4 regions of the Streptomyces nogalater genome follow, and region 3 is predicted to be linked to each of the others. Evidence: riboswitches for the same ligand, from Rfam matches in the RefSeq annotation. Region 3 holds a riboswitch; each other region holds the start of a gene.
The links. Region 3 has a riboswitch for cyclic di-AMP ahead of ABD350_RS23310 (M23 family metallopeptidase). Riboswitches for the same ligand answer to the same signal wherever they lie in the genome.
Positions count from the first base shown of each region.

Region 1: linked by a shared signal. The riboswitch ahead of ABD350_RS20975 (transglycosylase family protein) and the one ahead of ABD350_RS23310 (M23 family metallopeptidase) in region 3 are both predicted to bind cyclic di-AMP.
Region 2: linked by a shared signal. The riboswitch ahead of ABD350_RS27285 (C40 family peptidase) and the one ahead of ABD350_RS23310 (M23 family metallopeptidase) in region 3 are both predicted to bind cyclic di-AMP.
Region 4: linked by a shared signal. The riboswitch ahead of ABD350_RS11485 (transglycosylase SLT domain-containing protein) and the one ahead of ABD350_RS23310 (M23 family metallopeptidase) in region 3 are both predicted to bind cyclic di-AMP.

Region 1 is NZ_BAAASM010000031.1:79,593-87,026, forward strand. It holds gene ABD350_RS20950 (glycoside hydrolase domain-containing protein) at 1-109, shown strand, start outside; gene ABD350_RS20955 (SurA N-terminal domain-containing protein) at 261-911, shown strand; gene ABD350_RS20960 (nucleoside triphosphate pyrophosphohydrolase) at 1,071-2,111, shown strand; gene ABD350_RS20965 (cytochrome P450 family protein) at 2,586-3,857, shown strand; gene ABD350_RS20970 (transglycosylase family protein) at 4,026-5,168, shown strand; cyclic di-AMP (ydaO/yuaA leader) riboswitch at 5,352-5,523, shown strand; gene ABD350_RS20975 (transglycosylase family protein) at 5,529-6,260, shown strand; gene eno (phosphopyruvate hydratase) at 6,617-7,434, shown strand, end outside.
Region 2 is NZ_BAAASM010000043.1:58,657-66,090, reverse strand. It holds gene ABD350_RS27295 (ATP-dependent Clp protease proteolytic subunit) at 1-558, shown strand, start outside; gene ABD350_RS27290 (hypothetical protein) at 566-871, shown strand; cyclic di-AMP (ydaO/yuaA leader) riboswitch at 1,312-1,453, shown strand; gene ABD350_RS27285 (C40 family peptidase) at 1,457-1,930, shown strand; gene ABD350_RS27280 (ATP-binding protein) at 2,800-3,267, opposite strand; gene ABD350_RS27275 (helix-turn-helix domain-containing protein) at 3,482-4,342, shown strand; gene ABD350_RS27270 (DUF397 domain-containing protein) at 4,352-4,573, shown strand; gene ABD350_RS27265 (8-amino-7-oxononanoate synthase) at 4,685-5,812, opposite strand; gene bioB (biotin synthase BioB) at 5,960-7,180, shown strand; gene ABD350_RS27255 (adenosylmethionine--8-amino-7-oxononanoate transaminase) at 7,173-7,434, shown strand, end outside.
Region 3 is NZ_BAAASM010000035.1:43,571-51,004, reverse strand. It holds gene trmB (tRNA (guanosine(46)-N7)-methyltransferase TrmB) at 1-415, shown strand, start outside; gene ABD350_RS23320 (PrsW family intramembrane metalloprotease) at 497-1,804, shown strand; gene ABD350_RS23315 (aldo/keto reductase) at 1,848-2,792, opposite strand; gene ABD350_RS23310 (M23 family metallopeptidase) at 2,910-3,956, opposite strand; cyclic di-AMP (ydaO/yuaA leader) riboswitch at 3,966-4,134, opposite strand; tRNA gene ABD350_RS23305 (tRNA-Met) at 4,480-4,553, shown strand; gene ABD350_RS23300 (dihydrofolate reductase family protein) at 4,640-5,773, opposite strand; gene ABD350_RS23295 (MarR family winged helix-turn-helix transcriptional regulator) at 5,866-6,375, shown strand; gene ABD350_RS23290 (GTP cyclohydrolase II) at 6,610-7,275, shown strand; gene ABD350_RS23285 (DHA2 family efflux MFS transporter permease subunit) at 7,337-7,434, opposite strand, start outside.
Region 4 is NZ_BAAASM010000013.1:44,082-51,515, forward strand. It holds gene ABD350_RS11480 (polyprenyl synthetase family protein) at 1-500, opposite strand, end outside; cyclic di-AMP (ydaO/yuaA leader) riboswitch at 1,090-1,270, shown strand; gene ABD350_RS11485 (transglycosylase SLT domain-containing protein) at 1,273-1,761, shown strand; gene ABD350_RS11490 (HAD family hydrolase) at 1,791-2,603, opposite strand; gene fahA (fumarylacetoacetase) at 2,864-4,081, shown strand; gene ABD350_RS11500 (M56 family metallopeptidase) at 4,414-5,352, shown strand; gene recQ (DNA helicase RecQ) at 5,414-7,405, opposite strand.

The DNA.
Region 1 (7,434 bases), on a different contig from region 3:
GCACAGCCGCGGTCACCAGTACATGGTCAACAGCAAGGAGACGCGCGGCGGTGTCACGCTGACCGTCGACCGGGACTCCTGGGACGCGCCGGTGGCCATCATCGGCTGACCCGGCGGTCCGCTCCCGGGGCGGCGCGGCGGTGCCCGAAGTACGCGCGAATCGTTGGTCGAATGGGTTGGCCGCGGCCTGCCCACTGCCTACCATCGATCATCGCAAGACTTTGTGCACCGTCGCACAATCTCCCCCCAGGAGGTCTACCTTGCACCGCCGCCGTCGCACCGCGCTCGTCCTCACCGCCGCGATCGCCACCGCGGCCCCCCTGCTGACCGCCTGCGGAAGCGAGGCGCACCCGGGCGCCGCGGCCGTGGTCGGCGGGCAGCGGATCACCGTCGCCCAGCTGGAGCACCGGGTCGACGAGGTCCGCCGGGCCCAGCGGGCCGCGGTACCGGACGACACGCAGTACCAGCAGGTCGTCTCCTCCACCAGCAGCCTCACCCGCGACACCCTGCACAACATGGTGCTCGACCGGGTACTGCACCGCGCCGCCGAGGACAAGGGCATCACGGTCACCCGCGCGGAGATCCAGCGGATGCGCGCGGGCCTGGAGAAACAGGCCGGCGGCGGCAAGGGCCTGGAGACGGCCTGGCTGCAGCGGTACGGCATCGCACCGGCCCGCCTCGACGACAACCTGCGCCTGCAACTGGAGGCGCAGAAGCTCGCCGCCAAGCTCGGCACCGACACCAGTCAGCCCGCGTTCTGGAAGGCTCTGTCCAAGGCGTCCACCGACCTCCACGTCGACCTCAACCCGCGCTACGGCACCTGGGACGTGCAGAAGAGCAGCCGGGTGGACGCGAAGACACCATGGGTCCGGGAGGCCACGGCGGCGGGCGGCCAGCCGGTGACGACGTAGGCGGGCCGGGGCCGGACGGCGGCCTGGTCCGCATCCGCATCCGCATCCGGAACCGAAACCGGAACCGGAAGCAAGCGTTCCGATCGTACGATCACACGAGCACCCTGGCCCTGTGGATAACTCGTCCCACCCTCGCGTGCCGTGGGTTACGTTCGGATCGTGAACGAATCCAGCGCCGAAGCCCGCCCCGAACCCAGCCCCGCCCCCGGCCGGGAAGCAGCCCCCGGCCGCATCGTCCTGCTGACCACCAGCCACCGCGTCGCCCCCGGCCTGCTGTCCTGGCCCGCCTGGCAGGCCCTGCGCGCCGCCGACACCGTGCTGTGCGCGGACGGCACGCACCCGCAGCTGCCGTATCTGCGCGAGGCCGGGATAGCGGTGACGCAGGCGTCCCCCACCGCGCGGGAACTGGTCGACGCCTGTGCCGGCGGCCGGACGGTGGTGGTCGTGGCGACCGGCGAGGGCGAACCGGAGCTCACCGACGGCCTCGCCCGGCTGGCCGGCTCCGGCCGGGTCGCCATGCCGGAGCTGGAGCTGCTCCCCGCCTCCTACGACCTGCCCGGCGCCCGTCTGCTGGACCTGGTGCAGGTCATGGATCGCATCCGCGCCGAGTGCCCCTGGTCGTCCCGGCAGACCCACGAGGGCCTGGCCAAGTACGGCATCGAGGAGGCCTACGAACTGGTCGAGGCGATCGAGGCCGGCGACCGCGTGGAACTGCGCGAGGAACTGGGCGACGTCCTCCTCCAGGTCGTCTTCCACTCCCGGATCGCCGAGGAGGACCCGGACGCGCCGTTCTCCATCGACGACGTGGCCGGCGGCATCGTCGCCAAGCTCATCCGCCGGCACCCGCACATCTTCGGTGACGAGCGGGCCGAGACCCCGGAGGACGTCAGGGCGCAGTGGCTGCGCGTGAAAGCCGACGAGAAGCGGCGCACCTCGGTCACGGAAGGCGTCCCGCTCGGCCAGCCCGGCCTGGCCCTGGCCGCCAAGCTCGCCTCCCGCGTCCGTACGGCGGGCCTGGAGGTGCCCCTGCCCCGCGGCGAGGGCATCGGGTACGAACTGCTGGCGCTCGCGGTCGGCGCCGAGGCGGACGGCGTCGATCCGGAGGCGGCGCTGCGGGCGGCGGCCCGGGTGTACCGGGACGCGATCAAGGCCGGCGAGGCGGCGCGCGCGGCCGGTGACGCGGAGGAGGACGAGGGATAGGCGGATCACCCACCGGCACCTCGGGATCCCTCCCGCCCCAGTACGGCGGGGCGGAAAAGCGGAAGTGTCCCCGAAGCAGGCCACGGGCACCCGGAGCCGGCGAACCGGCAACCCCTACGCCCGACGCCCAACGCCCCGGCCCCCCGCGCGACCGGCACGGCGAGGACGAGCAGGTACACCACCGGTACGACGAGCCCGGCCGATCCACCGACCCGCCACCCCGGGTCGCCCCCCGTCCCGAAGGCGCTCCCCGAGGCGCCCGCCGTCCTGGCTGTCCCGCCGCTCCGAAGGCGCTCCGCAAGGTGTCCGTCGCCCCGGCTGTCCCGCCGCTCCGAAGGCGCTCCGCAAGGTGTCCGTCGCCCCGGCTGTCCCGCCGCTCCGAAGTCGCCCCGCAAGGTGTCCGCCGACCCGGACCATCCCGCCACCCCCCAAGGCGATCGGCGAGGTGGGTGCCGGGGCGGATACGGTCGAGGTGTGAGCGACCAGCACCACCCCGACCAGCCGGCCCCCGCCCTCTTCACGTGGGAGTTCGCCGCCGACCCCTACCCCGCCTACGCCTGGCTGCGCGAGCACGCCCCCGTGCACCGCACGCGGCTGCCGAGCGGGGTGGAGGCATGGCTGGTCACCCGGTACGCCGACGCCCGGCAGGCCCTGGCCGACCCGCGGCTGAGCAAGAACCCGGCCCACCACGACGAGCCCGCGCACGCCAAGGGCAAGACCGGCATCCCCGGCGAGCGCAAGGCCGAGCTGATGACGCATCTGCTGAACATCGACCCGCCGGACCACACCCGGCTGCGCAGGCTGGTCAGCAAGGCGTTCACCCCGCGCCGGGTCGCCGAGTTCGCCCCCCGGGTGCGGGAGCTGACCGACCAGCTCATCGACCGGTTCGCGAAGACCGGCTCCGCCGACCTCATCCATGAGTTCGCCTTCCCGCTGCCCATCTACGCCATCTGCGACCTGCTCGGCGTCCCGCGCGAGGACCAGGACGACTTCCGGGACTGGGCGGGCATGATGATCCGGCACGGGGGAGGACCGAGGGGAGGGGTCGCGCGGTCCGTGAAGAAGATGCGCGGCTACCTCGCCGAGCTGATCCACAAGAAGCGCGAGGCGCTGTCCGCCACGCCCGCGCCCGGCGAGGACCTGATCTCCGGTCTCATCCGCGCCTCCGACCACGGTGAGCACCTCACCGAGAACGAGGCCGCCGCCATGGCCTTCATCCTGCTGTTCGCCGGCTTCGAGACGACCGTCAACCTCATCGGCAACGGCACCTACGCCCTGCTCACCCACCCCGGCCAGCGCGCCCGGCTGCAGGACTCCCTGGCCCGCGGCGAACGCGACCTGCTGGAGACGGGCGTGGAGGAACTCCTGCGCTTCGACGGCCCGGTGGAGCTGGCCACCTGGCGGTTCGCCACCGAACCGCTGACCATCGGCGGGCAGGGCATAGCGCAGGGCGACCCGGTGCTCGTCGTCCTCGCCGCCGCCGACCGGGACCCGGAGCGGTTCGCCGACCCGGATGTGCTGGACCTCGCCCGCCGCGACAACCAGCACCTCGGTTACGGCCACGGCATCCACTACTGCCTGGGCGCGCCGCTCGCCCGGCTGGAGGGTCAGACCGCGCTGGCCGCCCTGTTCAACCGCCTGCCCGACCTGCGGCTCGCCGCCGATCCGGCCGACCTGCGCTGGCGCGGCGGGCTCATCATGCGCGGCCTGCGCACCCTGCCGGTGAAGTTCACGCCGACCGCCTGAACACAGCCTCTCCAGAGAAACCTGACACTTTCTCAACTCTGTGATCTTCACGTGATCTGTGCGGCATGAACTTGTGACAAGTGATCGTCTGCCGATACGTTCACCCATCAGCGCGGCGAGCGGCTCCGACCGCCGCGCCGGTCCTGCTGTCGCTCGAAAGGCTTCTGCATGCTCTCCGGGAACGGTCGACACCGTCGCCCCCGCCAGGCTCCGGCCCTCCTCGTCGCGGCCGGAGTGACCGGCTCCGCCATCGCCATCCCGCTGCTCGGCGCCGCGAGCGCCAACGCGGCCGACGGCACCACGTGGGACAAGGTGGCCGAGTGCGAGAGCGGCGGCTCCTGGAGCGCGGACAACGGAAGCGGTTACTACGGCGGCCTGCAGATCTCGCAGGAGGACTGGGACAAGTACGGCGGCGGCCAGTACGCGACCAGCGCCGACCAGGCCAGCCGTCAGCAGCAGATCGCCGTCGCCGAGAAGATCCTGGCCGACCGGGGCACCGCCCCCTGGGCCACCTGCGCCCTGCTGTCCGGCCTGACGCGGAACTCGGGGTCCGTGGACGTCGACACGGGCGTCGGCGGCTCCGGTGACACCGGCGGTTCCGAGGACTCGTCCGGACCGGCCGGCGACTCCGGCACGTCCGCGACCCCCGGGACCTCCACCCCGTCCGGCTCGCCGGACGCGTCGCCCTCCACCGGCTCCACTGCCGACCCGGGATCCGGCTCCTCCGCGGAGCCGACCGGCACGCCGTCCACCAAGCAGGACAAGGGCAACAAGGACGTCAAGGGCGACAACGGCGACAAGGGCGACAAGGGCGCGGACAAGGCCGCCGGCGAAGACGCGGACAGGGAAACGGGCAAGGGCACCGGCGAGACCCCCGGTTCCGCCGGGACCGACACCCCCGAGTCCGACAAGTCCCCCACGCCCGACATCGGCGGTTCGCAGGGCCCGGGCGGCTTCCCGACGGCCACGCCGGACGTCGGGACCGTGGGCAACCCGCAGCAGGCGGCCGGGTCTTGGAGCCTGGTCGACACCGGCGCCGTCGGCACCGGCGGGCGCCACCGGGGCCCGAGCGCGGACGAAAGCGTGACAAACGGTCAGCACGACGCCTCGTCCGGCCGTCACGCGTCCCGTGAACCGGACACCTACACCGTCCGCCAGGGCGACTCGCTGTCCTCCATCGCCGACTCCCTTGACGTCGACGGCGGATGGCGCGCGCTGTACGCCGGCAACAAGAAGGCCATCGGCGCCGACCCGAATCACATCGCCGCCGGTCAGACCCTGGATGTCCAGGGCGAAACGGGCGCAAAGTAGCGGGACTTGGCGCCCTACTTAACGCCTGAATGTCCGGTTTGGCGAAAGTGTGGGATGAGTCTCAGAAGCCCTGATCGTCTTTGAAATTCCGGCGATCACCTGTCTACGGTCGAGGCCGCTCGTCACCACGAGCCCCGGTATCCGCCACGCCGAATCCTGCCGGCGGTCGTCCGGGAACAGTCGTCGCGTCAAGCGCCGTAGGCAGGAGCGGGGGACCCAAGGTAAGTGCCGGGCCCAGCAGTTGAGGCTGGGACCGGCTGGGGGTGAAGCCGTGTCACGCGAAAGCGGACGCGGCCGGGCAACTCAACCGGCCCGAACCCGACAGCTCACCTCGCAGGCGTCGGTGAGGGGAATCGATCCATGCTGTTTACCGGCAAGGGCAAGCACCGTCGTCCGTCCAAGGCCGTCCGCGCCGTCACGCTCGCCGGTGTCACCGGCGCCGCCGTCGCCGCCCCGCTGATGGCGGCCGGCAACGCCTCCGCCGCCACCGCCTCCCAGTGGGACGCGGTCGCCCAGTGCGAGTCCGGCGGCAACTGGTCCATCAACACCGGCAACGGCTACTACGGCGGTCTGCAGTTCTCCGCCTCCACCTGGGCCGCGTACGGCGGCACGCAGTACGCCTCCACCGCCGACAAGGCGAGCAAGTCCCAGCAGATAGCCGTCGCCGAGAAGGTCCTCGCCTCGCAGGGCAAGGGCGCCTGGCCGGTGTGCGGCACAGGCCTGTCGGGCACCCCGTACAACGGCTCGGCCCCGAGCGCCCCCGCGCCGTCCACCCCCTCCACCCCCTCCTCCCCGTCCACCCAGGACTCGGGCACCACCACCCGCTCCACCGACCAGCAGGCCGCCTCCCGCTCCGCCGAGCGCCCGGCCGCCTCCACGTCCAAGAGCGCGGGCAAGACCGTCACCACCCCGACCGGCAAGAAGGTCCAGAAGGGCGACGGCGAGTACAAGGTGGTCGAGGGCGACACGCTCAGCACCGTCGCCGCGCGGCACAAGGTCGCCGGCGGCTGGCAGAAGCTGTTCGAGCTGAACAAGGACATCGTCCAGGACGCCGACCTGATCTACCCGGGCCAGCAGCTCCACCTGAAGTAACCCCCCGGCCCCCGGCCCGGCGGCCCGCACATCCCGGCGGGCCCACGGGAGGCTGCGAGGCCCGCACAGGCCGGCCGCTCACCGAAGGGCCGTGCGGGCCACCCCCGTCCCCCAGGGGCTCCCCGTCCCGGCGCGTGTTCCCCCGTACGCGCCGGGACGGGGTTTTTCCGCGTCCGCCCGGCGCCCCTTCGCCCGGAACCGGCCGGGACCCCTTTGTTTCGAATGGAAACAAACGGTACGGTCGCTCTGTCCACGGGGCGGTCGGTCGCCGGCCGAGCGGCCCGGGACGGTTAGGCTCTAGTCGCAAGGCACACCAGCCCCGCACTTCCAGCGTCACATCCAAGAAGGAGATGCTCGTGCCGTCCATCGACGTCGTCGTAGCCCGGGAAATCCTGGACTCCCGAGGCAACCCCACGGTCGAGGTCGAGGTCGGCCTCGACGACGGCAGCACGGGTCGTGCCGCCGTGCCGTCCGGCGCCTCGACCGGCGCCTTCGAGGCCATCGAGCTGCGCGACGGTGACCCGAACCGTTACCAGGGCAAGGGCGTCGAGAAGGCCGTCCTCGCCGTCATCGAGCAGATCGGCCCCGAGCTGGTCGGCTACGACGCCACCGAGCAGCGCCTGATCGACCAGGCCATGTTCGACCTGGACGCCACCGACAACAAGGGCTCCCTCGGCGCCAACGCCATCCTCGGTGTCTCGCTCGCCGTCGCCCACGCCGCCTCCGAGGCCAGCGACCTGCCGCTCTTCCGCTACCTGGGCGGCCCGAACGCGCACCTGCTGCCGGTGCCGATGATGAACATCCTGAACGGCGGCTCGCACGCCGACTCCAACGTGGACATCCAGGAGTTCATGATCGCCCCGATCGGCGCGGAGTCCTTCTCCGAGGCCCTGCGCTGGGGTGCCGAGGTCTACCACACCCTGAAGAAGGTCCTGAAGAACAAGGGCCTGTCCACCGGCCTCGGCGACGAGGGCGGCTTCGCCCCGAACCTCGGCTCCAACCGTGAGGCCCTCGACCTCATCCTGGAGGCGATCAAGGAGGCCGGCTACACCCCCGGCGAGCAGATCGCCCTGGCGCTCGACGTCGCCGCGTCCGAGTTCTACAAGGACGGCTCGTACGTCTTCGAGGGCAAGAACCGCACCGCCTCCGAGATGACCGAGTACTACGCCGAGCT
Region 2 (7,434 bases), on a different contig from region 3:
TACGCTCGGCTCTTCCAGGACCGGATCGTCTTCCTCGGCGCACCGGTCGACGACGCGACGGCCGGCGATGTGACGGCCCAGCTGATGTATCTGGAGCACCAGGCCCCGGACCGGGACATCACGCTGTACATCAACTCGCCCGGCGGTTCCTTCGACGCCATGGCGGCGGTCTACGACACGATGCGCTACGTCAGCTGCGACGTGGCGACCTACTGCCTGGGGCAGGCCGCCGCCTCGGCCGCGGTGCTGCTCGCGGCCGGCACTCCGGGCAAGCGGTTCACGCTGCCCGGCGCCCGGGTCGTGCTCGAACAGCCGGCCCTGCCCGAGCCGGTGCGCGGCCGGCCCAGCGACCTGTTCATCCAGGCCGAGGAGCTGACCCGGATCCGCGCCACCCTGGAGGAGATGCTCGTCCGGCACACGGGGCGCACGGCCGCGCAGGTCCACGAGGACCTGGAGCGTGACCTGATCCTGGACGCCCCCGGGGCGCTGGCGTACGGTCTGGTCGACGGCATCGTGCCCAGCCGCCGGGACACGCCCGGCGCACCGGACGCGAGGTGAGCCGCCCATGCTGCCGGACCTGCCACCGCTGCCCGCCCTGACCCGCGCCGAGGGCGAGTTGATCGATCGTTACCTGGAGGCCGTCGACCTGCTCGGCCGCGTCAATCCGGCCCGGCACGGAACCACCTACGGCGGGTTGCGCGCCGCCCAGGCGCTGGTGCGCAAGGCGGCAGAGCTGCGGGACGCGCTCGCGCTGATGCACCAGCGGGGCGAGACGGAGCTGCACGGGGACACGCTGGCACGGGCGCTGCGGGTGCTCGACGGCGAGCGCCGGGCCGCTCGCGTCGCGCTCCCGCCGGAAAGCGTCGGCTGAGGCGGACACCCCGCCCGGCCGGCGGCGCCGACGCGTCGACACGCGTCGTTCGGACCGGAGTTGAAACGGCCCGAACGACGTACCGCCGACCGGTGTACATCCCGATCGTTTTCCGGGCCTCCCGAGTTGCGCAACGCACGGGTCCGGGAATCGCCGGCGAGGGCATCGCCCCAGGTCCGGGGCTACGCCGATGATCTGACGGGGCCTCGAACAGAGCACTGTCCACCCGAACGGGTGAGTGGTGAGGAACACCACAAATCCCCGATTCCGTTGGGATTTTCAGACAGTTGTGAGCCAAGATCCCTGTCTGACGACAAGCCCCCGCCACCGCGGCGGGGCGATCCGGGCGGACGCCGAGTCCTGCCGCCGCCCGGATGACCGGTCGACGGAAGTGGATCGGCAGGAGTGGAGGACCCAAGCAAGGCGGGTTCGCCGGAACGGAAGTCCAGTCGTCCGACACAGGGTCGGGCGGGGGCGGAGGTTCCGGGCGGCCCTTGGGGTGAAGCCGTGGCAACGCGGCCGGGCTACTTCGCCAGCCCGAATCCGACAGGTCATCCTTCACAGGCGGCTGACGAAGGGTTGCGCATGACTGCGCTCAATCGAGTCCCGTCGCTGATGGCCCGGGCCGGTACGGCCTCGGCTCTCACCCTCGCCGCCGTGGGCGGCTCGATCGCGGTACCCGGTCTCGCCACCGACGCCTCCGCCGCGACGATCGCGTCGAAGGCACTCAAGGTCGCGGCCTCCAAGAAGGGCGCCCCATACCGGTGGGGCGCCACCGGACCGAACAGATTCGACTGCTCGGGGCTGACGCTGTACTCGTTCAAGAAGGCCGGCAAGAAGCTGCCGCGCACCGCCGCGCAGCAGTACAACAAGTCGCGCCACATCTCCGCCCGCAACCGCAAGGTCGGCGACCTGGTCTTCTTCCACTCGGGTTCCAGCGTCTACCACGTCGGCATCTACGCCGGCCACAACAAGATCTGGCACGCCCCGAAGACCGGGGACGTGGTGAAGCTCCAGAAGATCTGGACCAAGAGCGTCTGGTACGGCCGGGTCGGCTGACCCGCCCACGGCTGGGAGCGGCTCCGACAGCAGGGCCGCTCCAGCGCGCCGCGAGCGGCCCCTTGGACCTCCTGTGGCCCTCGGCGGCCCGGGGCCGACCACGACCACCTCGTGGCCCGCGCGGGCACCGGGCCACCGGCGCGCCGGCCTCCCCGAGGGCGGTCTCGTCCGGGGTCAGACGGGCAGGCTCGGGTCCGGAGGACAGGCTCGGGTCCGAGGGCTCGGCGAACCGCCACGGCCGCCTTCCGGGGCAGGCGGGCAGGCAGGCAGAGGCCCGGGGGCCCAGGGGCCGAGTGGCTGCCCGGTGGTCCGTCGGGACTGCCTGCCTCCGGCGGGGGCGCGCCCGGGCGAACGCCTGGCGGGTCCGCGCGGGGCCGCACGAAGCCTGCGCCCGACCGGCCGCACGGAGGCTGAAGGGCGCGCCCCGGGGAACGCCTGGCGGGTCGACGCGGGGCCGTCCGCAGCCGGGCCGGTCGCCCACCGCCCGCACAGGGACCGAACGGTCGCCCGGCACGCCGACACGGCTGTGTCCCGGGAAGAGCGGAAGCGTGGGAAACCCGAGCCCGCGAGCCTGCCCGGCACACAAGCCGGCTTCACCCCGGCGCCGGCAGGCGGGTGCGGACCCCGGCGAGTGACTCACGAGTCGGTGTGGAACCGCCCGAGGCCGAGCCACTCCGGCCGGCCGCATGGGGCGGCACTCGCTCAGTGGCCCCTCGCCCCCGCACACCCCGCCCCGGCCGACGCGCTCCCAACCCGCCCCGGCACGGTGCCTCGGCCCCGTGCCATAGAGAGGGGACGCATCCGCCCGTCAATGCCCTCCCCCGCACGGCCTCGCCGCCGTCAGGCCGGAAACGGGACTCCCCCAGGCGTCAGCCCGCCGGAGTCTCCGGTGGCCGGCCTGTGGGGAGGGGTGCCGTTGGCAGGGACCAGGGGAGTTCGATGGAGACCGTCTTGCCGCCCTCGTTGGTCGGGCGGACCCGGAGGCGGCCGCCGCACTCCGCGGTGAGCCAGCGGATGATCACCATGCCGCGCCCATTGTCCTGCTGGACCGCGGCGGGCAGTCTCTTCGGAAAGCGGGGATGGCTGTCCGTGACGCCGATGCGCAACTGTTCGTCATGGTGCAGCGCGATGTCGACAGTGAAGGTGGGTGACTGGCCGAAGGTGTGCTGTACGGCGTTGGTGGCGAGTTCGGACACGATGAGCCGGACGGTGTCGGCCGTCTCGGTGTCCGACGGCAGGCCCCACTCCGCGAGGGTGCCCACGACATAGGAGCGCGCGGCCGAGACCGAGGCGGGATCGCTCGGCAGAGTGACGGAGGCTTCCAGATGGTCTGCCATGGCGACGTCGTCCCTTTCCCAACGGGACCGCGGTCCGCCATACAGCGGTGGGTTCGAGTACGGTCCCGGACTGGTGCTTGTCCGTCAGACTGCCATCACCGGGACGGTCACGGGGGGCGATCCACCAAGATATGCATATATCTGTCGCTCGAAGCGGTGAACTCTGCGACGCGAGACCGTATAGGGGCGGTCCGGACGGAGTAAGGAGGAGCCCATGCAGAACGGTCCCGCGGTACGCCGCCGCAAGCTGGGCGCCGAACTGCGCACGCTGCGCACCGGCGCCGGGCTGACCAGTGGTGAGGCGGCCCGGCTGGTCGGCTGGCACCAGTCGAAGGTGAGCCGTATCGAGACCGGCGCCAGCGGCGTGAAACCGGCCGATTTACGGTTGCTGCTGGACGCCTACGGGGTGCGGGACAGGCATCTGCGCGAGTTGCTGCTGATACTGGCGGGGTCGGAGGAGACGAGCGGCCGGCACCGCTGGTGGCACGCCTACCGGGGCGTACTGCCGCCCACCTACCGCGATTTCATCAGCCTGGAGTCACAGGCGAGCGCGATGCGCACCCTGGAGACCACGGTGGTGCCCGGTCTGTTGCAGACCGCCGAGTACGCCCGCGCGGTGACCCGGGCCGCCGTGAAGGACCTGGACGAGGACCGCCTGGACACCCTGGTGGAGGTGCGGCTGGCCCGGCAGGACGTGCTGCGGTCGGATCCGCCGCTGGCGCTGAGCGCCGTACTGGACGAGGCGGTGCTGCGCCGCGAGGTGGGCGGTCCCGGGGTGATGGCCCGGCAGCGCCGGCGGCTGATGGAGGCCGCCCGCCTGCCGCAGGTACGGCTCCAGGTGCTGCCCTTCACGGCGGGGGCGCATATCGGCCTCACCGGGCCTTTCGTTATCTTCTCATTTCCGAGCACTGCTGATCTGGACGTGGTTGTTCTCGACCAGTTGACGAGTAGCCTCTACCTGGAACGGAAAGAAGACCTCATGGCCTACTCCGAGGCCTTCAGCACCCTTCAGTTCCACGCCCTTTCCCCCGAGGACTCGTTGGACTACATCGCCGGGATAGGTGACGGCGCGTAAGGAGGCACCATGTCAGCTCTGCCTCGGAACGTCCCTGCCAGTACCGATCTGCACGAGGTGCGCTGGCTGCGCAGCAGCCGCAGCACGGGCGCGAACAACTGCGTGGAGACGGCACGGCCGCGCTCCGGCCCCGCGGCCGGACTGCTCGCCGTGCGCGACTCGAAGGACCCCGCAGGACCCGCCCTGCTCTTCTCCCCGGAGAGCTGGACGGGCTTTGTCAGCGCCCTCTGACCACCCTCTGACCAACCCCCGACCGACCCCCGACCAACTTCTGTCCGCTCTCTGATCGGATTCGTTCAGTCTTTCGTCGTTTCGTGTGATGCACGGCCGTGTCACGCCGACTCATGGTCGCGTCTCGCCGATGACGCGTACAGCGCGTTCGATCTCGGCCCCGGAGAGATCCGCGCGGGCGGTCAGCCTCAGCCGTGAGATGCCGTCGGGCACGGAAGGAGGACGGAAACAGCCCACGGCCAGACCCGCCGAACGGCAGTCGGCCGCCCAGCGCACCGCCCGCTCCGGGGACGGAGCCCGCACGGAGACCACCGCGGCGTCCGGACGTACCGCCTCCAGACCCGCGGCGGTCAGCCGTGCGTGCAGTTCCGCGGCCACCTCGCGGGCGCGTGCCGCCCGTTCCGGCTCGCGCTCCAGCAGCCGCAGCGCCGCCAGCGCGGCACCGGCCGCCGCCGGCGCCAGGCCCGTGTCGAAGATGAACGTCCGGGCCGCGTTCACCAGGTGGTCGATCACCCGCGCCGGGCCCAGCACCACGCCGCCCTGACTGCCGAGCGACTTGGACAGGGTGGCCGTGACCACCACGTCGTCGGCGCCCGCGAGCCCGGCCGCGTACGGCGCGCCCCGGCCGCCGTCGCCCAGCACGCCGAGGCCGTGGGCGTCGTCCACCACCAGTCCCGCTCCGTACTCCCGGCAGGCGGCGGCCAGGTCGGCCAGCGGGGCGCGGTCCCCGTCGACCGAGAAGACCGTGTCCGAGACCACGATCGCCGCGCCCTCGCGCGTGCCCAGGGCCTTGCGCACCGCCTCGGGATCGGCGTGCCCGACGACCTGGGTCTCGCCCCGGGCGAGCCGGCAGCCGTCGATGAGGGAGGCGTGGTTGCCCGCGTCGGAGACGATCAGCGAGCCGTGCGGACCGAGTGTGGTGACCGCGGCCAGGTTCGCGGCGTACCCGGAGGAGAACACCAGGGCCGCCTCGAACCCGCAGAACGCGGCGAGCGCGCGCTCCAGTGCGGCGTGCAACTCGGTGCTGCCGGTGACCAGCCGGGAGCCGGTGGAGCCGCCGCCCCAGCGCCGGGCGGCCTCGGCGGCCCCCTCGGTGACCTCGGGATGGCGGGACAGACCCAGGTAGTCGTTGCTCGCCAGGTCCAGCAGCGGCGAGTCGGCGGGGCGCGGGCGCAGGGTGCGCACGAGTCCGGCGCGGCGGCGCGCCTCGGCCTGCTCGTCGATCCAGCCGAACGCCATGGGTCCTCCGGTGCTTTTGTAGGTATCGAACAGACCCTAGCCGCAGGGTCGGCCGCCCAGGGTGTGGCGATACCCACACGATCAGCGGGCTCTGTTGTGCCAAGTCTCCTTGGCCGGGAGCGGTCCCGTAGGACAGGATCGTGGCTCATGGACCTGCTGAACACGCTGGTGGACAAGGGGCTTCGGCGCGAGCTGCCGACGCGCGAGGAAGCGCTCGCCGTGCTGGCCACCTCCGATGACGACCTGCTCGACGTGGTGACCGCGGCCGGAAAGGTGCGCCGGCACTGGTTCGGGCGACGGGTGAAACTCAACTATCTGGTCAACCTCAAGTCGGGGCTGTGCCCCGAGGACTGCTCGTACTGCTCCCAGCGGCTGGGCTCCAAGGCCGACATCCTGAAGTACACCTGGCTCAAGCCGGACGAGGCGTCCCAGGCCGCCGCCGCGGGCCTCGCGGGCGGGGCCAAGCGGGTGTGTCTGGTGGCCAGCGGGCGCGGCCCGACCGACCGGGACGTGGACCGGGTCTCGGAGACCATCAAGGCGATCAAGGAGCAGAACGAGGACGTCGAGGTGTGCGCCTGCCTCGGCCTGCTCTCCGACGGCCAGGCCGAGCGGCTGCGCGCGGCGGGCGCGGACGCCTACAACCACAACCTCAACACCTCGGAGTCCACCTACGGGGACATCACCACCACCCACACGTACGCCGACCGGGTGGACACGGTGCGGAAGGCGCACGCGGCCGGTCTGTCCGCCTGCTCGGGTCTCATCGCCGGCATGGGCGAGAGCGACGAGGACCTGGTGGACGTGGTGTTCTCGCTGCGCGAGCTGGACCCGGACTCGGTGCCGGTGAACTTCCTGATCCCGTTCGAGGGCACTCCGCTGGCCAAGGAGTGGAACCTCACCCCGCAGCGCTGTCTGCGGATCCTGGCGATGGTCCGGTTCGTCTGCCCGGACGTGGAGGTGCGTATCGCGGGCGGCCGCGAGGTCCATCTGCGCAGCATGCAGCCGCTGGCGCTGCACCTGGCCAACTCCATCTTCCTCGGCGACTACCTGACCAGCGAGGGCCAGGCAGGCAAGGCCGACCTGGAGATGATCGCGGACGCCGGCTTCGAGGTGGAGGGCGCCGGGGAGGTGACCCTGCCGGAGCACCGGGCCGACGCCGCGCACGGCTGCGGCTCGCACGCAAAGGCGGGCTGCGGGTCGCAGGCGGAGGCGGGGTGCGGCTCGCACGCCGGGGCGGACTGCGGGTCGCACGCGGGCGGCGGGGTGTGCGGCACGGCGAGCGTGCCGGCCTCGGCGGCCGAGCCGCGCACCGACCTCGTCGCCGTCCGCCGCCGGGGTGCCGGCACGGACCTCGCGCCCAATGCCTGAGCCGGGCGTCGCGGAGCTGCTGGAGCTGGACCGGCGGCATGTGTGGCATCCCTACGGTCCGATGCCCGGCCGGGTGGACCCGCTCGTCGTGGAGTCGGCGAGCGGGGTCCGGCTGCGGCTGGCGGACGGTTCCGGCGAGCTGGTCGACGGCATGTCGTCGTGGTGGTCGGCCATCCACGGCTACAACCACCCGGTCCTCAACGAGGCCGCACGCGAGCAGCTGGGCCGGATGAGCCATGTGATGTTCGGCGGGC
Region 3 (7,434 bases):
CGACCGGGGCGGCCTGACCAACGTCCGGGTGGGCAACGGCGACGCGATCATCCTGCTGCGGGAGATGCTCCGCCCTGACTCGCTGGACGGGCTGCGCGTCTACTTCCCCGACCCGTGGCCCAAGAAGCGGCACCACAAGCGGCGGCTCATCCAGCCCGAGTTCCTGACGCTCGCCGCGACCCGGCTGAAGCCCGGCGCGCTGCTGCACTGCGCCACGGACTGGGAGCCGTACGCCGAGCAGATGCTGGACGTGCTCACCGCGCACCCCGACTTCGAGAACACCCAGCCGGACGGCGGCTTCGCGCCACGCCCGGAGTTCCGGCCGCTGACCCGTTTCGAGGGGCAGGGACTGGACAAGGGACACGTCGTGAACGATCTGCTGTTCCGACGCGTACCGCACCGCCAGGACGGATAGCCGACCGGAAGGCCCACGGGCGAACCGTCCGGGCCGATAATCCGCTCAGCCCCTCGTGCCGTCACCGTTAGGGTCGATGCCGTGGCCATCAGTCCTCCGTTCCCGACCCGTCCCCCGAGCCCCGGCGACGGTGTGCTCCGCCACCCTCACTGGTGGCAGCGCAGGTGGGTGCGGTACGGGGCGCCGAGCACGCTGCTGGCGCTGTCCGGGCTGGTCATCCTCGCCCTCGTGCGGCGGCAGACCGGCACGGACGGGTTCCTCGTCGGGCTCGGGCTGGCCGTGCTGCCGGTGCCCTGGCTGATCGCCGCCTTCCGGTGGCTGGACCGGGTGGAGCCGGGCCCCTGGCGGAACCTGGTGTTCTCCTTCGCCTGGGGAGCCTGCGCGGCGGCGCTGATAGCCATCGTGGCCAACAGCTTCGCCACCGAGTGGATCGCCACCTCCACCGCCGACCCGGCGAGCGCCGACACCCTCGGCGCCACGGTGATAGCGCCGGTCGTGGAGGAGTCCGCGAAGGCCGCGGCCGTCCTGCTGGTCTTCCTCTTCCGCAGACGCGACTTCACCGGGATCGTGGACGGCGTGGTGATCGCGGGGATCACCGCCACCGGGTTCGCGTTCACCGAGAACATCCTCTACCTGGGTACGGCCTTCGGGACCGACCAGCTCACCGGTGACCGGGGCATCGCCTCCGTCACCGCCGCCACCTTCTTCGTGCGCATCGTGATGTCCCCGTTCGCGCACCCCCTGTTCACCGTGCTGACCGGCATCGGCTTCGGCATCGCCGCGCTGTCCGCCGAGCGCCGGCCCGTCCGGCGGGTCCTGCTGCCGGTGTGCGGACTGCTGCTCGCGATGGGCATGCACGCCTTCTGGAACGGCTCGGCCACCTTCGGGCAGTACGGGTTCTTCGCCGTCTACGGCGGCTTCATGGTGCCCGTGTTCGGGCTGGTGACCTGGCTCGCGGTCTGGACCCGGCAGCGGGAGCTGCGCACCGTACGGGCGGAGCTGCCGGCGTATGTGCTGGCCGGGTGGCTGGGGCCGGGCGAGCCGTTCGCGCTGGGGTCGATGCGGGCGCGCCGGATGGCCCGGGACTACGCCCGGCACCACCACGGCCGTCCGGCGGCCCGGGAGGTGGCCCGCTACGAGGGGTACGCCACCTCGCTCGCCTTCCTGCGGCAGCGCGGGCGTGCGGGCAGGGCCGGGGCGGACTTCACCGTACGGGAGCGGGAACTGCTGGAGGAGCTGTGGCGGCGGCGGCACGTGGCCCGGCCGGCGCTGGAGTACGCGAGCCGGGCCGCCGCTCCGGCCCCGGTGTACCGGCCGGCGGCGCCGTACGGCTACCCGGCGGCGCCCTACCCGTCGTACAACCCGTCGTACAACCCGTACCGCACCTGATCGCAGGGGCCCGTACGGAGGGCCGGCACCGCCGTGGAGCGGACTAGGCCGAGGCCTGCGTCAGCTTCGCGACCTCCGCGTTCGTCAGCTTCAGCTCCGCCACGCCGAGCAGCGCCGGAAGCTGCTCGGGCGTGCGGGCGGAGGCGATCGGGGCGGTGACCGTCGGCTGGGCGGCCAGCCAGGCCAGGGCGACCGTGGCGACCGGGGCCTCGTGGGCGGCGGCGACCTCGTCCAGGGCCGCCAGGACCTTCTGGCCGCGCTCGGAGGCCGCGTACTCCTGCGCCCGGTCGGCGCGGGCGCTGTCCACCGTCGCGCCGGGCCGGTACTTGCCGGTCAGGAAGCCCGAGGCGAGCGAGAAGTACGGGACGGCGGACAGGCCCTCGGCGGCGGCGAGTTCCTGGAGCGGGCCCTCGTAGGTGTCGCGGGAGACCAGGTTGTAGTGCGGCTGGACGGCGACGTAGCGGGCCAGGCCCTCGCGGTCGGAGAACTCCAGCGACGCGCGCAGGCGCTCGGCGCTGATGTTGGAGGCGGCGATGTGCCGGACCTTGCCGGCCTTCACCAGCTCGTCCAGCGCGCCGATGATCTCCTCGACCGGCACCTCGGGCTGGTCGAAGTGGGTGTAGTAGAGGTCGATGTAGTCGGTGCCCAGGCGGCGCAGCGAGGCGTCGGCGGCGGCCTTGATGTTGGCGGCGGACAGGCCCTGGAACTCGGGGTGCTGGCTGACCTTCGTCGCGACGACCACGTCCGAGCGGTTGCCGCGGGCCTGGAGCCACTTGCCGAGGAGGGTCTCGGACTCGCCGCCCTTGTTGCCCTCGGCCCAGGCCGAGTACACGTCGGCGGTGTCGACGAAGTTGCCGCCGGCCGCGGTGTAGGCGTCGAGGACGGCGAAGGAGGTCTGCTCGTCGGCGGTCCAGCCGAAGACGTTGCCGCCCAGGGAGAGCGGGAAGACCTCAAGGTCGGAGGAGCCGAGTTTACGAAGTGTCGTCATACGACGTGCCAACGCCGGCGGGGGCCGATCGCATCCCTCCGACGGCGCAGGATTCCCGCTTTCCGGAAGAACCGCCAGGGCCTTCCGGAGAACCGTCGGGGCTTTCCGCGGGAACCGTCAGGGGGTGAGGCCCTTGTCGCGCAGCCACGCCATCGGGTCGATGCCGGCGGGCGCGCCGCCGGGGTGGACCTCGAAGTGCAGGTGCGGGCCGGTGACGTTGCCGGTGGCGCCGACGCGGCCGATGACCTCGCCGGTGGTGACCTTCTGGCCGGCCGAGACACTGATCGAGGACTGGTGGCAGAACCACAGCTCGGTGCCGTCGTCCAGGGTCAGGACGGTGCGGTAGCCGTAGGCGCCGGCCCAGCCCGCCTCGGTGATCGTGCCGCTGTGCACGGCCTTGATCAGGGTGCCGGTGGGGGCGGCGAAGTCCAGGCCGGTGTGGTGGCCGGAGGACCACATCGAGCCGGCCTGCCCGAACATCGAGGTGATCGTGTACGAGGAGGTGGGCAGCGCGTACTGCTTGGCCAGCTCGGCCAGCCGCTTCTCCTCGGCCGCCTTCTCGGCCTCGGCCTCCGCCTTCTCCTTGGCGGCGGCGGCCTTGGCGGCGGCCTCCTGTTCGGCCTTGGCGGCGGCGTCGGCAGTCTGCTTCTCGGCGGCGGCGAGCGCGGCCGCGGCGGCCCTGCTGTCGGCCTGGCCCTGCTGCTGCTCGGCCTGCGCCATGATCCGGTTGCGCAGCACCTCGCCCGCGTCGGCGCTGTCCTGGCCCGTGTCGGAGGCCACGGCGACGGTGGCGAGCGTGGGGGCCGCGGCGGCCTCGGCGGGCCGGTCGTCACCGGAGCCGTCCTGGAAGAGGGAGCCGACCGAGGGCAGGTCCGGCATGGAGAGGGAGACCGGCGGCTTGCCGGTGTTGGCGCTGGCCATGCCGCCCGCGCCGACCGCGGCCATGACACCGACGCCGAGGACGGTGGAGCTGCGCGCGAAACCGCCGCGCTGCTTGGCGACCCGGTGCCGGCCGCGGACCGGGGCGACGGTGTCCTCGGTGGGGTTCCACTCCTCCCAGGGGCCCTCGTCGGCGCGGTAGGCGCCGTAGCCGAAGGTCTCGGGTTCGGGCTCGTGCTGTGCCGGTATGGACGGGGCTTCGGGGCCAGGCCGGTTGGACGCCACGCGGGCGTACTCCTTTCCTTCCTCCGCCTACCGGGTTAGCTGACGGGTTCGGAGCAGGAAGGTCTCCTACGCGCGTATATCCGGTCGTGGACTCGCGTGAGTACACGGCGGTATCCGCGTGATTCACCCCAAGGTGGTGGTTCCCCGGTTCCCTCGCGGGATTCGGCGCGTGCGCACGGAGCCGCCTCTTGTGACGGCTGGGACGACCGCGCTGCGTTATCGAACGTTAATAGACCTGACAGTCACTTTCCAAGCCGGTCCCCTTGATCATTAACGTTTTTACCGGTGGAGTTATCAGCAACTATCCCGTCAAGCCGGACAAGTTGACCGGCGCTCAGAAGCCGTCAGCAGTCACCCGGGATTTGATGGTGACTCAGTTGTTATGTGTGCGCGCTCGCCCGATCACCTTGTGTGACACCCGCGACCGCCTGGGCGTGACCGCCCGGGGGGAGGCCCGTCACGGGGGCCGCGGAAACCGGTGTGCGAACCATCCCGCACATGGCGTACACTGGAGTCACAACGACGCGGGGTGGAGCAGCTCGGTAGCTCGCTGGGCTCATAACCCAGAGGTCGCAGGTTCAAATCCTGTCCCCGCTACTGAAGGCCCAGGGCCCGGAATCCCAAGGATTCCGGGCCCTGGGTGTATGCGCGCCCGGGACGGTCTCAGTCAGGACGGGCGGCCCTCAGCCCGGCAGATGGGCATTCGGTGCCTTCGCGAGATTCTCCAGCTCCGGCAGTACGACGACCCGTGCCCCCGCCGCCCTCAGTACGCCCGTCCCGTCGGCCGCCTCGACGAACGTGTCCGGCTCCCGCCAGGCGGTGACCACCCGGCGCACCCCCGCCCGCAGGATCAGCTCGGCACACGGCGCCGGCCGGGAGGCACGGCGGGCGCACGGCTCCAGGCTGGAGTACACCGTGGCGCCGGGCAGCCGCGGGTCGGCCGGGTCGGTCTTCGCCAGCGCCGCCTCCTCCGCGTGCACCACCGGGTCACCGCCCTCGCGCGAGTGTCCCCGGGCCAGTTCCGTGCCGTCGGCGGCGACCACGACCGCGCCCACGCTGAACGCCGTCCGGGAAGGCGGGCACAGGGCGGCCAGTTCACAGGCGGTGCGCAGCCAGTGGCGGTCGGCGGCGGTGGCGGCCGTACCGGAGCCGGGCGCCGTGGGCGCGTAGCGCGTGAGGACGACGTCCTCGATCCGGCGGGTTTCCAGCAGGCGCAGGCGCCCCCCTTGGTAGGCGCCCGGCCCGAACAGCCGCGGGGCCGCCGGATCGCCGACGAACAGCGGGGCGAGGACCAGCTGGAGTTCATCGGCCAGGCCCTGCTGGAGCAGCTGGGTGTGGACCGTGCCACCGCCCTCCACCATCAGGCGCCGCACCCCGCGCACCTCGTGCAGATGCTCCAGCAGGGCCCGCCAGTCCAGGGCGGGGCCGAGCGGGACGACATCGGCGGTGTCCCCGAGGAGGCGGGCGGCCCGTACGGCGCCCCGGTCGGTGGCGTAGACGAGCTTGTCGCCGCCGGTGTGCCAGAAGTTCGCCGCCGGGTCGAGGTCGCCGGAGCCGGTGACGGTGACCTTCAGCGGGTACTCCGGGCGGCCCGCCGCACGCCGGGCCGCGCGCCGCTCGGCGGAGTTGACCAGCAGGCGGGGGTTGTCGGCGCGGATCGTGCCGGCCCCGACGAGGAGGGCGTCGACGGAGGCCCGTACCCCGTCGACCCGGTCGAAGTCGGCCGGGCCGGACAGCAGGAGCCGTTCGGGGCCGGTGTCGTCCAGGTAGCCGTCGAGGGAGACGGCGGCGGACAGCAGCACGTACGGCAGGGACATCGGCGCTCTTTCCTCCGGAGGCGGCGGGGCCGGCGGCGGGGCGGGTCCGCAGGCGACTTGGTTCAAGTTTTAAACAAACCTACACTGGCGGCATGACGACCCGCTGGCTCACGCCCGAGGAGCAGCGCGCCTGGCGCGCCTACATCGCCGCCTCCCGCCTCCTGGAGGACGCGATCGACCGGCAGCTCCAGCAGGAGGGCGGCATGCCGCACCTGTTCTACTCGGTACTGTCCAGCCTGTCCGACACCCCCGGCCGGCGGCTGCGCATGACCGACCTCGCGGAGGCGCTGAAGATCACCCGCAGCCGGCTGACGTACGTGGTGAACCGGCTGGAGCGGGACGGTCTGGTGCGCCGGGAGAACTGCCCCGAGGACAAGCGCGCCTCGCTCGCGGTGCTGACGGACGAGGGGATGGCCGTCCTGGAGCGTACGGCGCCCGGGCATGTCGAGACGGTCCGCTCGCTGCTGTTCGACCGGCTCACCGAGGAGCAGGTGGGGCAGCTGGAGGCGATCTGCACGGGGATCGCGCACGGGCTGCAGGGCGAGGGGGCCGCGGCGGGGGCGGACGACGTTCCCTGGCGCCGCCGTTCGTCCTGCTCCTGACCCCGGCCCCGCGGGCCGCCCGTCTGCCGTCCAGCTCCTGCCCGCCAGCCGTCCAGCTCCTGCCCGCCGGCCGTCCGTCTGCTGTCCGTCCGCCGCCCTCCGCTGCCCATCGGCCGGCCGTCTGCGCGGCGGCGGCCGCTCGGCGAGGACGATTGCTTTAACTTTTAAGCATGGGGTAGGGTCCCTGTCGAACCACTGCTTCAAATCTGAAGCACATGCCCCGGAGGGATCCGCATGCCCGACATTCCCGCCGACATCCCCGCCGCCACCCCGCGCGCCCGCGTCCGGGTACCGCTGCGCTTCGCCGACGGCTACGGAGCCGACGCGGAACTCGTCACCTTCCACGGTCTCACCGACGGCCGGGAGCACCTCGCCGTCGTCCTCGGCGACCCGGGCCCCGTCCCGCTGGTGCGGCTGCACTCCGAGTGCCTGACCGGGGACGTCTTCGGCTCGGCCCGCTGCGACTGCGGCCCGCAGCTGCGCGAGGCGGTCGAGCGCGTCGCCGACCGCGGCGGGATCCTGCTGTACCTCCGCCAGGAGGGCCGGGGCATCGGCCTCTACAACAAGCTCGACGCGTACGCCCTCCAGGACGAGGGGCTCGACACCTACGAGGCGAACGCCGCCCTCGGCCTGCCGGAGGACGCCCGCGACTACACGGCCGCCGCCCAGATGCTCACCGCCCTCGGCGTCACGGAGCTGGACCTGCTGTCCAACAACCCCGACAAGGCGGCGCAGTTGCGCGCGCTGGGCATCGCCGTCCGGGACCGGGTGCCCACCGGCGTCTTCACCACCGCCCACAACATCCACTATCTGCGCGCCAAGGCCCTCCGGACCCGGCACACCCTGCCGCTGACCGAACTCACGGAACTCACGGAACTCACGGACCTCACGGCGGGCTGACGGGCCGTCGGACGACCGGACAGCCGGACAGCCGGACGGCCGCCGGGCTCAGCCGTGCCACTCAGCCGTGCCGTTCGCCCGGGAGGCGTAGCGCGGCCGGTACCGCGAGGGCGAGCAGCACCGCCGCCACGGCGTAGGTGAGCCGGAAGCCGGCCGGGT
Region 4 (7,434 bases), on a different contig from region 3:
TCGCGGCCGTCCGAGGGGCCCGCGGTCTCCAGGATCTGCCCGGTGACCAGCCGTTCGAACGCCAGGGCCTGCACCCGGACCGCCTCCGGGCCGAGGTCGGCGAGGATCTGGGAGGCGCGGGCGAAGAGGAAGTCGCCGGTGAGGACCGCGACGGAGTTGCCCCAGCGGGTGTTGGCGCTGTCCACTCCGCGCCGTACGGCCGCCTCGTCCATGACGTCGTCGTGGTAGAGCGTGGCCAGGTGGGTCAGCTCCACGACCACGGCCGACGGCACGACGCCCGGCGCGTACGGGTCGCCGAACTGGGCGGCGAGCATCACGAGCAGTGGCCGGAATCGTTTCCCGCCGGCCCGCACGAGGTGCTGCGCGGCCTCGGTGATGAACGGGACCTCGCTCTTGGTGGCATCGAGCAAGCCTTCCTCGACAGCCGCCAATCCGGCCTGGACATCGGCTTCGAGAGCCTGGTCCCGCACGCTCAGCCCGAACGGCCCGACGACGGTCACGAGGGGTCTCCTGTCTGCTGGTGTCTGCTGGCGATTACACGGTTTGTCGATAGGTCGCTGCCATCACTCAAGTCAGCGTATCCGGTCCTGTTTCGATCACCGATAGCGCCCACCGGTCCAGCCCGGGTGGTATCGGACCATGACCGGCATGGTTTTGATCACACGGTAATAAGGGACATATATCGACTTAACGGTAATCCGGATGCCGTGTCGCGACCTCTCCACACCTTCCTCACCCTCACCCCTCCCCCGTCGGCCTCCAGGGCAACGACGCGCGCCCCACTCCGGGTTCCACCACTACTCGGACTTCAGGCCTGAATAGCCCTAATCCCCCATGTCCGATTTGAAGTCTTTTGCCATTTCGTGAATTGGGTCACTCGCCCCAGCTCGCCCGCGCCGCCCGCCACGCCCCCGCCACGCCTTGCCCCGTCGGCGAGTTGAGGATTGGCATTCGCAAAGGATCAAGCCCCTCAAACGACATCGATCAAGACCAAATGGCGCCTTGTATGAATCCGGTACTTGTTCCCGACATGTGCTCTCGCATACGTTCCGGGCCGTCGGGTGGACGCCTAATCCTGCCGCCGCCCGCGTAACCCATTCACGAACTCATTCGTACGGCAGGAGCGGGGGACCCAGGTAAGTCGCCGCGCCGGACGGCATACGCCGCACCGGAACGGCTCGGGGTGAAGCCGTGCCTCCTTCCGGGCACGGCCGGGCACCTCCCCGCCCGAACCCGACAGCTCACCTCGCAGGCGCCGGAGAGGAACTTTCGATGCCTGCTGCCGCTCAGCACCGCCGTACCCGGAACACCCGCCTCGTCCGCACCCTCGCCGCCGCCTGCACCGGCGCCGCCGTCCTCGCCCTGCCGCTCATCGGCGCGACCGGCGCGTCCGCCGCCACCACCGCGGCCCCGGCGGTGGCCACCACCCCCGCCGGATACCCGGACAACCTCGACGGCTGGATCCGCGAATCGCTCGCGATCATGGCCGAGAAGAACATCCCGGGCACCTACAACGGCATCCACCGCAACATCATCCGCGAGTCCTCCGGCAACCCGTCGGCCATCAACCTCTGGGACTCCAACGCGGCCAAGGGCATCCCGTCCAAGGGCCTGCTCCAGGTCATCGACCCCACCTTCAACGCGTACCACGTCGCCGGAACGTCCTTCGACATCTACGACCCGGTCGCGAACATCACCGCCGCCTGCAACTACGCGGCGGACCGGTACGGCTCGATCGACAACGTCTTCGGCGCCTACTGACCGGACCGGCCGCCCGGCCCCTGACGCGGTCAGGCGGCCGGGAACAGTCTTTCGAGGACGACGGCGACCCCGTCGTCCTCGTTCGACACCGTGACCTCGTCGGCCACCGCCTTCAGCTCGGGATGTGCGCCGGCCATGGCCACACCGCGCGCCGCCCAGCGGAACATCGGGATGTCGTTGGGCATGTCACCGAAGGCCAGGGCCCGTTCGGCACCGATCCCCAGCCGCTCGGCGGCCAGCGCCAGACCGGTCGCCTTCGTCACCCCGCTCGGCTGGAGCTCCACGGTGCCCGGCCCCGACATGGTGACGCTCGCCAGCGAGCCCACCGCCGAGCGCGCCACGGCCGCCAGCTCGTCGTCGGACAGCTCGGCGTGACGCAGCAGCACCTTGCTGATGGGCTCGGCCCACAGATCGGCGCGCCGGCCGACCCGGACCGCGGGCAGCGTCGGATGCGGCATCCGGTAGCCGGGCTCGATCAGCGTGAGCCCGTCCTCGCCGTCCTGGTCGACCGCCGCGTACACCTGCCCCACCTCCGCCTCGACCTTGCCGAGCGCGGTCTCCGCCAGCTCCCGGTCCAGCCGGACCGACCACAGCAGCCGGCCCGCCCGGGCGTCGTAGACCTGCGCGCCCTGCCCGCACACCGCCAGTGAGGTGCAGCCGAGGCGCGTGAGCAGGGGCCGCACCCGTGGCGCAGGGCGGCCGGTGACCACCAGGTGCCGGGCCCCGGCCCGCGCCACCCGCGCGAGCGCGGCGAGCGACCGGTCGGAGACGGTGTCGTCGCCGCGCAGCAGCGTTCCGTCCAGGTCAGTGGCGATGAGGGCATATGCCGGGGTGGATGCCATGCCCAGAGAATACGGACCCCGGGCCCCGCCGACTCATCCCTCGCTCCCCTCTCCCGCCGTACCGCCCGCCCCCAAGTGCCGCCCGCGCAGGGCTCGGTGGCGAAAACCCACCGGACTGTCACGGCCCGGGCGAGCACCCTTTCGAGCAAACCCCCGGGCGCGGGGACCACTGCCCATGACAGGCGTGTCGGCCGTAACGTGTGCCCGACCCCATGGAACGCTTCGCCATGCATGGCACGGATGAGAGTGAGGCAGCACCCATGCCCCCCTTCGACGTCCCCGAGGGCGACCCCTTCGGCCCGCACAACCTCCCCTACGGCGTGTTCTCGCCCACCGGCAGCACGGAGCGGAGGATCGGCGTCCGGCTCGGGAACCACGTCCTCGACGCGGGCGCCACGGCGGCGGCGGTCGGCTCGCCCCACCAGGCGCTGCTCGCCGCCCCCACCCTCAACCCGCTGCTGGCCGCCGGCCGCGCCACCTGGTCGGAGATACGGCGGGCCGTCACCTCCTGGGTCACCGACCCGGCGCACCGCCCGACGGTCGAGCCGCTGTTCCACCCCCTGTCCGAGGTGACGCTGCACCTGCCCTTCGAGGTGGCGGACTACGTCGACTTCTACGCCTCGGAACACCACGCCCGCAACGTCGGCCGGATCTTCCGCCCGGACGCCGAGGACAGCCTCACCCCCAACTGGAAGCACCTGCCGATCGGTTACCACGGCCGCGCCGGCACGGTCGTCGTCTCCGGCACGGACGTCGTACGGCCGGCCGGGCAGCGCAAGGGCCCCGCCGACCCCGCGCCCGTCTTCGGCCCGTCGGTCCGGCTGGACATCGAGGCCGAGGTCGGCTTCGTCGTGGGCGTGCCGTCCCGGCAGGGCCGCCCGGTGGCGCTCGGCGACTTCCGCGAGCACGTCTTCGGGCTCTGCCTGCTCAACGACTGGTCCGCGCGGGACATCCAGGCCTGGGAGTACGTCCCGCTCGGCCCGTTCCTCGGCAAGTCCTTCGCCACCTCGGTCTCGGCGTGGATCACCCCGCTGGAGGCGCTGAAGCACGCGCGCCTGGCCCCTCCGGAGCGCACCCACCCGCTGCTGCCCTACCTGGACGACACGGCCCCCGGCGTCGAACCCGGCGGCTACGACCTCCGTATCTCCGTCGCGGTCAACGGCCAGGTGGTCTCCGAACCGCCGTTCTCCACCATGTACTGGACCGCCGCCCAGCAGCTCGCCCATATGACGGTCAACGGCGCCTCGCTGCGCACCGGCGACCTGTACGGCTCGGGCACGGTGAGCGGCCCGGCCGAGGACCAGCGGGGCTCGCTGCTGGAGCTGACCTGGAACGGTCGTGACCCCCTCGAACTCCCGGACGGCAAGCGGACGTTCCTGGAGGACGGGGACGTGGTGACCCTGTCGGCCTGGGCCCCCGGACCGGACGGCCACCGGATCGGACTGGGCGAGGTCACGGGCCGCGTCGTGGCGGACTGAGGCACTGGTACGACGGGCGGCTCGCGGACGGCCCGTGACCGTGCCCGTCCGCGCCCGCCTGTCTGTTGGCCTGTCTGTCTGCCGGGCGCCGTCCCTGGCGGCGTCCGGCACGCCGCCGGGCCGGGACCCTGTTCCGGCCCCGCCGAACTCCCCTCTCCCACCTGGACTTTCGCCGTCACACCCGGTCGGTTCGCCACCGGCACCTGACTCGCACCGCCCTTCTTCGCCATACTGACAGGGACACGCGTCCGCACCCCGCGCGGCCGTGCGACGCGTGCCCCCGCACCACCCCGTACCCGCACACCTTTCCGACCAGGAACCGGAGCCCCGGCATGACCGTCTGCCTGCTCCTGCTGAGCGTCGTCGGCCTGACGGCCGCCGTACCGGCGCCCCGCGCGCTGACCCGGGCGGCCTGGCCCGAACGGGAACCCGTGGTCGCGCTGTGGGTATGGCAGTGTCTGGTCGCCACCGTCCTGCTGTGCTGTCTGACCGCGCTGGTCCTGGGCGCGGCGGCCGTCTTCCACACCGTCCGCGACCGCGTGTTCGCCCCCGCGCCGCCCGCCGTCACCGCCGCCTACGACCTGTCCACCACCCCCGTGTGGGCCACCGCCCTCACCCTGCTGCTGGCCTGCGGAGCCGCCTGGACGACGGCGATGCTGGCCCGCGAGCTGTTCGAGGCCCGCCGCAGCCGGGGCCAGGCCCGGGCGCAGCTGCGCGAACGCGCCCCCGAACTGCCGCCGGGTCTGCGGGCGCCGCGCGGACCGATGCTGGTGCTGGAGGACGAGTACCCGGACGCCTGGTGGATGCCGGGGCACCCGCCGCAGCTCGTCGTCACCACCGGGGCGCTGCACCGCCTCACCGACCTCCAGCTCGACGCCGTCCTCACCCACGAACGCGGACACGCCCGCGCCCACCACGACTGGCTGCTGCACCTGTCCGCCGCGCTCGCCACGGGCTTCCCGCGCGTGCCGCTCTTCGCCCACTTCTGCGACCAGACGCACCGCCTGGTCGAGCTGGCCGCCGACGACGCGGCCTCCCGGCGCTGCGGGCACCTCACCACCGCGCTCGCCCTGATCGAGCTGAACCAGCACCGGGGCGTGCTCTCCTGCGCCTCCAGCCGCCGGCTGCTGGGCGAGCGCGTGGACCGGCTGCTGGAACCGCCGCCCCGGCTGCTGCGCCGGCACCGGGCGCTGACCACGACGGTGGCCGCGCTGGTGCCGCTGCTGCCGCTGCTGATCACCTTCGCTCCCGGGCTGACGGCACTGTCCTGACGGCACCTGACGGCACTGTCCCGACGGCGCTCGTCCCGAGCGTCCTGGCGGCCGGGGCGGGCTATACCCAGTCCGGCTCCGGCTCCGGCTCGTCGGCCGGCTCGGGCCAGTGGGCGTCCTCCGGTGCGCCGGCGGGGGCGGGCGGCGCGGCGCCGTCCAGGGAGGCCAGCACCCGGAGCACGCCCTCGCCGTACGTCGCCAGCTTCTTCTCGCCGACGCCGTTCACCGTGCCCAGCTCCCGCACCGAGCCGGGCCACCGGGTCACGATCTCCCGGAGGGTCGCGTCGTGGAAGATGACATACGCCGGGACACCCTGTTCCCGGGCCTCCTCGGCGCGCCAGGCCCGCAGGGCCTCGAAGGCGGGAAGCAGCGCCTCGGGCAGCTCGGCCGCGGCGGCCTTGGCCTTGCCGGCACCGCCGGAGCCGCCGGCGGACCGGGACCGGGAGGCGGCCGGCTTCTTCGGCTCCTTGCGCAGCGGCACCTCCCGCTCCCTGCGCAGCACCGCGCCGCTCGCCTCGGTGAGCACCAGCGTGCCGTACTCCCCCTCGACCGCGAGCAGCCCCTGGGCCAGCAACTGCCGGATGACGCCCCGCCACTCGCCCTCGGTGAGGTCCTGGCCGATACCGAAGACGGACAGCTGGTCGTGGTCGAACTGGATCACCTTGCCGGTGCGCTTGCCGAGCAGGATGTCCACGATCTGCACCGCGCCGAACTTCTGCCCGCGCTCCCGCTGCAACCGCACCACCGTGGACAGCACCTTCTGCGCGGCGACCGTGCCGTCCCAGGTCTCCGGCGGGGTGAGGCAGGTGTCGCAGTTGCCGCAGGCCTCCGCGTCGGCGTCCTGCCCGAAGTAGGCGAGCAACTGGCCGCGGCGGCACCGGGCGGTCTCGCACAGCGCGAGCATGGCGTCGAGGTGGGCGGCCGCGCGGCGGCGGAACGCCTCGTCGCCCTCGCCGGACTGGATCAGCTTGCGCTGCTGTATGACGTCGTTCAGGCCGTACGCCATCCACGCCGTGGACGGCAGTCCGTCGCGGCCCGCCCGGCCGGTCTCCTGGTAGTAGCCCTCGATCGACTTGGGCAGGTCCAGATGGGCGACGAAGCGCACGTCCGGCTTGTCGATGCCCATGCCGAAGGCGATGGTCGCGACCACGACCAGGCCGTCCTCCCGCAGGAACCGGGACTGGTGCGCGGCGCGGGTGGCCGCGTCCAGGCCCGCGTGGTACGGCACCGCCTGGATGCCGTTCGCGGTCAGGAACTCCGCCGTGCGCTCGACCGAGTTCCGCGACAGGCAGTAGACGATGCCGGCGTCACCCGGGTGCTCCTCCCGCAGGAAGGCGAGGAGCTGCTTCTTGGGGTCGGCCTTGGGCACGATCCGGTACTGGATGTTGGGCCGGTCGAAGCTGGCGACGAAGTGCCGGGCCGTCGGCAGGTTCAGCCGCTGGGTGATCTCCTCGTGCGTGGCGCGGGTCGCCGTGGCGGTGAGGGCGATCCGCGGGACGTCCGGCCAGCGCTCGCCGAGCAGGGACAGGGCGAGATAGTCGGGGCGGAAGTCGTGGCCCCACTGGGAGACGCAGTGCGCCTCGTCGATCGCGAAGACGGAGATCTTGCCGCGGGAGAGCAGGTCCAGCGTGGCGTCCAGGCGCAGTCGCTCCGGTGCCAGATAGAGCAGGTCCAGTTCGCCCGCCAGGAACTCGGCCTCGACCACGCGCCGCTCGTCGAAGTCCTGCGTGGAGTTCATGAAGCCGGCCCGGACACCGAGGGCGCGCAGGGCGTCCACCTGGTCCTGCATCAGCGCGATCAGCGGGGAGACCACCACGCCCGTACCCGGTCTGACCAGGGCGGGGATCTGGTAGCACAGCGACTTTCCGCCGCCGGTGGGCATGAGCACGACGGCGTCGCCGCCCGCCACCACATGCTCGATGATCGCCTGCTGCTCGCCCCGGAAGGCGTCGAATCCGAAGACCCGGTGCAGCGTGGCCAACGCCTCGCTGTCGGCCGCGCCCGGCCCTTCGGTCACCTGTGTCATCTCGCTGATCCCGCCCATCACGCCCATCGCCTTGTCCCCCGTCGGTCCCCCGTGTG